2 linked regions of the Labrenzia sp. VG12 genome follow. The protein of the gene in region 1 binds, or shares a complex with, the protein of each later gene. Links are inferred from orthologs where the notes say so. Each region holds a gene or a part of one and is shown on either strand. Other genes may lie near its edges. The genes, in order: CHH27_RS23190 and dapF.

Region 1 (3,044 bases):
TGATTGAGGGTCGGGCGGCCGAACAGACCAACCTGGGCGATGAAGGGCGGACGGTGGCGCGGCAGGCCGCGCTTGCCTTCGATCGACTCGATCATCGCGCTTTCCTCGCCGCAGATATAGGCCCCGGCGCCACGGCGCAGTTCGATGTCGATGGAGGTGATGATGCCTGCCGTCCGCAGGGCTTCGATTTCCGTCTTCAGGATCTCCAGCACCGCCGGATATTCGTCGCGCATATAAAGGTAGATGCGGTCCGCGGAGATAGCATGGGCGGCGATCAGGGCCCCTTCCAGAAGCCGGTGCGGATCGCGCTCCAGATGATAGCGGTCCTTGAAGGTGCCGGGCTCACCTTCGTCGCCGTTGATGGTCAGATATTTCGGGCCGGGCAGATCGTTGACGATTTTCCACTTGGTACCGGTCGGAAAGCCGGCCCCGCCCAGACCGCGCAAGCCGGCCTCAAGGGCCATGTCGGCAATCGCCGCTGCGTCCAGCTCGCCTGCCCGGACACGGTCCAGCAGCCTGTAACCGCCGCCCGCACGATAGGCGTCGAGTTTGACGTGATCCGGGATCTCTGCCGCGGTTTCCCCTTCAAAGAGAACGGCGCGTACGGAGAGTTCAGAGGCATTGTCGACGGCACGTTTTCCGACCTGAACGGCCGGCGCTCCGGCACAGCGGCCAATGCAGGGCACTTTCTGGATGCGAACCTTGGCAGGGTCAACACCGCCTTCCAGAGCAGCTGCCAGCGCATCTGCCCCTTTTTGGGCGCAAGCAACACTGTCACAAACGCGAATCGTCAAAGGCGCCGGTTTGGCGTCCCCTTCGCGCACGATGTCGAAATGGTGGTAGAAGCTGGCGACCTCGTAAATCTCGGCCTGCGACAGCTTCATTTCGTCTGCCAGCGCCTTGAGGTGGCGTGCTTCCAGGCATCCAAAAGCATCCTGGATCTTGTGCAGGTGTTCGATCAACAGATCGCGGCGACGCGGCTCATCGCCCAGAAGCGCCTGCACCTCGGCCAGTGCCGCATCTTCCAATTGACGCCCTTTCGTCTGGGACGGCTTGCGTGAAAGCCCCTTGCCGAAAGACATTGGCGTTCCTCCCAATTCCTCATGAGCGCGCGTTGGATGTCGCGTCCGCGCTCGCATCGTGCCTGTCGGGGCCCCGCGGCCGATCCTGTGTTCCAGGTGACCGGTGAGCCCTTGAATTGGCGCGATGTTAGCGATGCGGATGCGGTCTGTCTGTTTGAAAAACGACAAACGGCCTTCAAATGCTGACGCTTTAACGATGGCGTCCTCGGCCGCCGGATCAGGCCGTCAGGTGTGAAAAGGCGGCAATCACCCGCTCATAGACCGGCCGTTTGAACGGAACGATCAGCTCCGGCAGCCGGTTTGCCTCTTCCCAGCGCCACTGCGAGAATTCCGCCGAATGGCCGTCCGGCGGTGTCAGGATGTTGATTTCGTCGTCGGACCCGTCGAATCGATAGGCGATCCAGCGCTGCGCCTGTCCCCGGTGCTTGCCCTTGCGCGATTTTTTGACGACATCGGGCGGATAGTCGTAGGCGAACCACTCAGGCGCCTCTTCCAGCAGGGTCACGGAGCTGATCGAGGTTTCCTCGTAAAGTTCCCTTCGAGCCGCGGGCTCTGGAGCCTCGCCCTTGTCGATGCCGCCCTGCGGCATCTGCCAGCTGTATTCGTAATTCGAGGAACTGCCACCATCGTCGCGGCTGCCGATCCAGACCAGACCGTCCCTGTTGATCAGCATGATGCCGACACACGGGCGATAGGGAAGCCCCTCAGAAGGGACCGGAAATCCCGGTCCGAGTTCAAGCTTCGTCACGATGTCACCTGTTTCAAAAGATCAAAAACTACCGGTCGATGGTGGCGCTGATCGGCACCAGCTGGAGACCGCGCTCTTCCAGATCCTGTACCCATTCCTGCAGCTGGCGTACAGTCACGGGAAGTGCCGAACCGGCGGCCACGGCAATCCCGCGAGACCGGGCGATGCCTTCCAGCTGCAACAGCTTGGCGTCGATATTGTCGTCCCTTGGTACCTCGTCCAAAACCACATCCACACCGCTGAACGGCAGGCGCTTGTCCGTGGCCATCTGGGCCGCGATGGACCGCGACGACGTGCCGTTGTCGACAAACATCAGGCCACGGGACTTCAGCTTCTCGAAGAGATACTCCACGGACGGCTTGGTCGACGTGAACCGCGCGCCCATTTCAGGAATCGTGCCGACGTAGTTGGTCACGCGTGTCAGGAGATAAGCCAGCCGGTCGAGCATTTCCGCGGGCCTGAGACTGACCAGAAGTGTGTGTGGCCCCGGGTCGTTGTCCGGAAAATCAAAAGGTTCGAGCGGCAGCTGCAGCAACAGTTCGTGGCCCTTGGTGCGGGCCTGCTGCATCCACAGATCCAGGTCTTCGCCATAGGGCGCCAGCGCGAAAGTAACTTCCGGTGGCAGGCTGGAGATGGCGTTCTGGGTGCCGGTCTCGCTGAGGCCCAGCCCGGTGATGACGACGGCAATTTTCGGGATCGACTTGAACTCGTTCACGACCGGGCGGGAATAGGCATCCAGCGGGCGCACGCCTGCCTCGCTCACCTTGGGCAGGAAGCCATAATCGGACCGTTCGCTGACACGGCTGTCCGGATTGATCGACAGGCTGGTGACGGGTGCCTCGGGGCCCAGACCGTCCGGCCGCAGGATCATGTCATAACGCGGACCCATCAGGTCCTTGGCACTTTCCGGACGCAGATTGGGGCCGAGATCGTCGCCAATACCCGGACGGATTTCGACGACTTCAATGTCCTGGGACGTGACGCCTTCCACAACGGCATCCAGAGGCAGGACGGCTACCGGTTCTCCGCCCAACGGGTCATCCACGACCGCGATCCAGATCAGCGTTGTCGTGAAGATGACGCTCAAGATGCCGACGCCGATCAGACCGAACGGCAGCCTGACGAGCCGCCGTTTGCCCATACCTAGGGGAGCTGTGAGATCTTCGCTCGACATTACCGTCCTGAGTCAATTGTCCGGCCGCCGGCCGGAGACG
Region 2 (3,222 bases), 920 kb from region 1 along the record:
TGGTGGTCCCGGACAAACCCCTGAAGAAGGAATGCGCGTCATGCGTTGGAAAGGCCGCCGCGGCAGCAGCAATATTGACGACCGCCGCTCACGTGGCCGAGGCACTGGATCGAGACGGCGGGTGCGCACCGGCGGTGGACTAGGTCTGACCGGTATTCTTGTTGTGGTCGGCATTGCCTGGCTGACCGGGATCAATCCGTTGACCCTGCTGGCGCAACTGGATGGCGGCCAGGGCGGTTTCGAAACGACCTCCTATCAGGATGGACAGTCGCGCAGCACCGCCGATGACGAAACCGCGGAATTTGTCTCGGTGATCCTGGCAGACACGGAAAACACCTGGGGCGATATCTTCAGGGAAGGCGGCGGCACCTATCCGGAGCCGACGCTGGTGTTGTTCTCCGGCTCGGTGTCGTCTGCCTGCGGCTTTGCAAGTTCCGCCACAGGTCCGTTTTATTGCGGCGCCGACAGTAAGCTCTATATCGATCTTTCCTTCTACCAGCAGCTCGCCGCCCAGCTGAACGCACCGGGTGATTTTGCCCAGGCCTATGTGCTGGCCCATGAGGTCGGACACCACATTCAGAACGTGCTCGGCATCCTGCCGGAGTTTCACAAGGCCAAACGCTCCTTGAGCAAGGCGGAAGGCAACGCGCTGTCTGTTCGCGTGGAGCTGCAGGCCGACTGTTTCGCCGGCATCTGGGCACATTATGCGGCACGTCAGCGGGGTTTTGTCGAAGATGGTGACATCGAAGAGGCTCTCAATGCCGCCAGCCGCATCGGCGACGACACGCTCCAGCGTCAGGCGCAGGGCTATGTGGTGCCCGAAAGCTTCAACCACGGCACTTCTGCCCAACGCGCCCGCTGGTTCCGCCGGGGCTTCGAGGCAGGCACGCTGCAAGCCTGCGACACGTTCAATGCGGACAGGCTTTGAAACCAGCCCGGTGTCCTCGCGATTTGATGCCCGCGGCAGCAAGACCGGAAAAACTGAAAAACAGTCGGTTCCCCGCCCCCCGTCGTCATGCCACGGCTCGACCATGGCATCCATTCCGATGCTGAACGTTCAAATACCGGATGATCGTTTTGCAGGGTCAAGCCCTGCAATGACGGAGACGCGGAGCAAGGGTCAATCTTGACGTTTACGCATATCTGACTTGACCACTTGCCCCACTGGTAATTTGCGGTGATTTCCGCCATATAGGGGCAGTTGTCCGCAAGTTGGCGGTCCGTTTCCTCAAGCTCAAGCGAAGAAGTGCACCCGGTATGGCGTCTGAAACCAGACCCTTTTTGAAGATGAATGGCCTCGGCAACGATTTTGTGGTCTGGGACGCGCGCGAAAAGCCGCTGCGCCTCGGCCGTGACGTGATTGCCGCCCTGGGAGACCGGGACACAGGCATCGGCTTCGACCAGATGATCACCGTGGAGCGGTCTTCCCTCGGCGTTGACGCCTTCATGCGCATCCACAACCAGAATGGCGGCGAAGTTGATGCCTGTGGCAACGCCACACGCTGCATTGGACGCCTGCTCATGGAAGAGGCCGGCAAGGAGCTTGTGACCATCGAGACCGGCGCCGGCCTGCTGCATGCCTTTGACGCTGAAGGCCCGCGCACGGTCACCGTCGACATGGGTACCCCGCGGCTCAACTGGGACGAAATCCCGCTGGCCGAGGAATTTGCCGACACGCGCGCCATCGAATTACAGATCGGCCCGATCGACGATCCGATCCTGCACACGCCGGCCGCCGTCAACATGGGCAACCCGCACGCGATCTTCTGGGTCGACGATGTCGAAGCCTATGAGCTGGAGCGGATCGGTCCGCTGCTGGAAACCCACCCGATCTTTCCCGAATGCGCCAATATTTCGCTGGCACATATCTTTGCCGAGGACCAGATCCGCGTGAAGGTCTGGGAACGCGGTGTCGGCCTGACCCTCGCCTGCGGCACGGCCGCCTGCGCGGTTGGCGTGGCGGCAGCGCGCGACGGCAAGACCGGCCGCAAGACCACCATCCATCTGCCCGGTGGCCCGATCGGCATCGAATGGCGCGAAAGCGATGGCCACGTGCTGATGACCGGGCTGACGGAAGTCGAATTCGAGGGCGAGGTTGACCTGGAAACGCTTTCCTGGCGCAAGACGGCAAGCGGTGACCAGACCGGTGAGGCCGGGGCAGCGTCATGAGCGTCGATGTCGTTACATTCGGCTGCCGGCTCAATTCCTACGAGTCGGAGGTGATGAAGCGCGAGGCGGAGGCTGCCGGCCTCAAGGACGCCATCCTGATCAACACCTGTGCCGTCACCAACGAGGCTGTCCGTCAGGCCCGCCAGGCCGTGCGCAAGGCCAAGCGCGACAATCCGGATGCGCGCGTCATCGTGACCGGCTGTGCCGCACAGACGGAAACCGAAACCTTCTCGTCCATGGAGGAAGTCGATCTGGTGCTCGGCAACACCGAAAAGCTGGAGCGCAAGTCCTATTCGGACGTCGCGGCCTTCGGCATCTCGGAAACCGAGAAGGTGCGCGTCAACGACATCATGAGTGTCGAGGAGACCGCCGGTCACCTGATTGACGGTCTGACCGGCCGCGCAAGGGCCTTTGTCCAGGTCCAGAACGGCTGCGACCACCGCTGCACCTTCTGCATCATCCCCTATGGCCGTGGCAATTCCCGCTCCGTTCCGATGGGCGTCGTCACCGACCAGATCAAGCGTCTCGTCGCCAACGGCTACAACGAGATCGTCCTGACCGGCGTCGACATCACCTCTTACGGTGCGGACCTGCCGGGCACGCCGAAGCTCGGCACACTGACCGCGAAAATCCTGAAAGTTGTTCCAGAGCTGAAACGGCTGCGTCTTTCCTCGATCGACTCCATCGAGGCGGATGACGACCTGATGCGGGTCATTGCCGAGGATGAACGGCTGATGCCGCATTTCCACCTGTCGCTCCAGGCCGGTGACGACATGATCCTGAAACGCATGAAACGTCGGCACCTGCGAGCCGACACGATCCGCTTCTGCGATGAAGTCCGGCGCATGCGCCCCGATGTGGTTTTCGGGGCCGACATCATTGCCGGTTTCCCGACCGAAACCGACGAAATGTTCGAGAACTCGCTGAAGATCGTCGACGATTGCGGTCTGACCCATTTGCATGTCTTTCCGTTCTCGCCGCGCCCGGGCACCCCGGCGGCGCGCATGCCGCAACTGCCGCGCAACGTGGTCAAGGACCGTGGCGCCCGGCTTC

Evidence for each region.
Region 2: the proteins of CHH27_RS23190 (region 1) and dapF are in contact, whole or in part, in a solved structure (PDB 5YGU), measured with the Escherichia coli proteins. The link is inferred for Labrenzia sp. VG12 from one-to-one orthologs.

The regions. Positions count from the first base shown.
Region 1 is NZ_CP022529.1:5,013,040-5,016,083, reverse strand. What follows is about bases 66-2,787. They hold CHH27_RS23190 (RNA pyrophosphohydrolase), read right to left. Parts: upstream 1,831-2,787; coding sequence 1,300-1,830; downstream 66-1,299. Other genes in these bases: CHH27_RS23185 (divergent polysaccharide deacetylase family protein), read right to left, coding at 1,859-2,787; CHH27_RS23195 (NAD(P)H-dependent oxidoreductase subunit E), read right to left, coding at 66-1,082. In the rest of the region: more of CHH27_RS23195, read right to left, coding at 1-65; more of CHH27_RS23185, read right to left, coding at 2,788-3,004. UniProt on the Escherichia coli protein: Master regulator of 5'-end-dependent mRNA decay.
Region 2 is NZ_CP022529.1:4,092,809-4,096,030, forward strand. What follows is about bases 314-3,213. They hold dapF (diaminopimelate epimerase), read left to right. Parts: upstream 314-1,257; coding sequence 1,258-2,169; downstream 2,170-3,213. Other genes in these bases: CHH27_RS18970 (neutral zinc metallopeptidase), read left to right, coding at 314-928; mtaB (tRNA (N(6)-L-threonylcarbamoyladenosine(37)-C(2))-methylthiotransferase MtaB), read left to right, coding at 2,166-3,213. In the rest of the region: more of CHH27_RS18970, read left to right, coding at 41-313; more of mtaB, read left to right, coding at 3,214-3,222. UniProt on the Escherichia coli protein: Involved in the succinylase branch of the L-lysine biosynthesis and in the biosynthesis of the pentapeptide incorporated in the peptidoglycan moiety. Catalyzes the stereoinversion of LL-2,6-diaminopimelate (L,L-DAP) to meso-diaminopimelate (meso-DAP).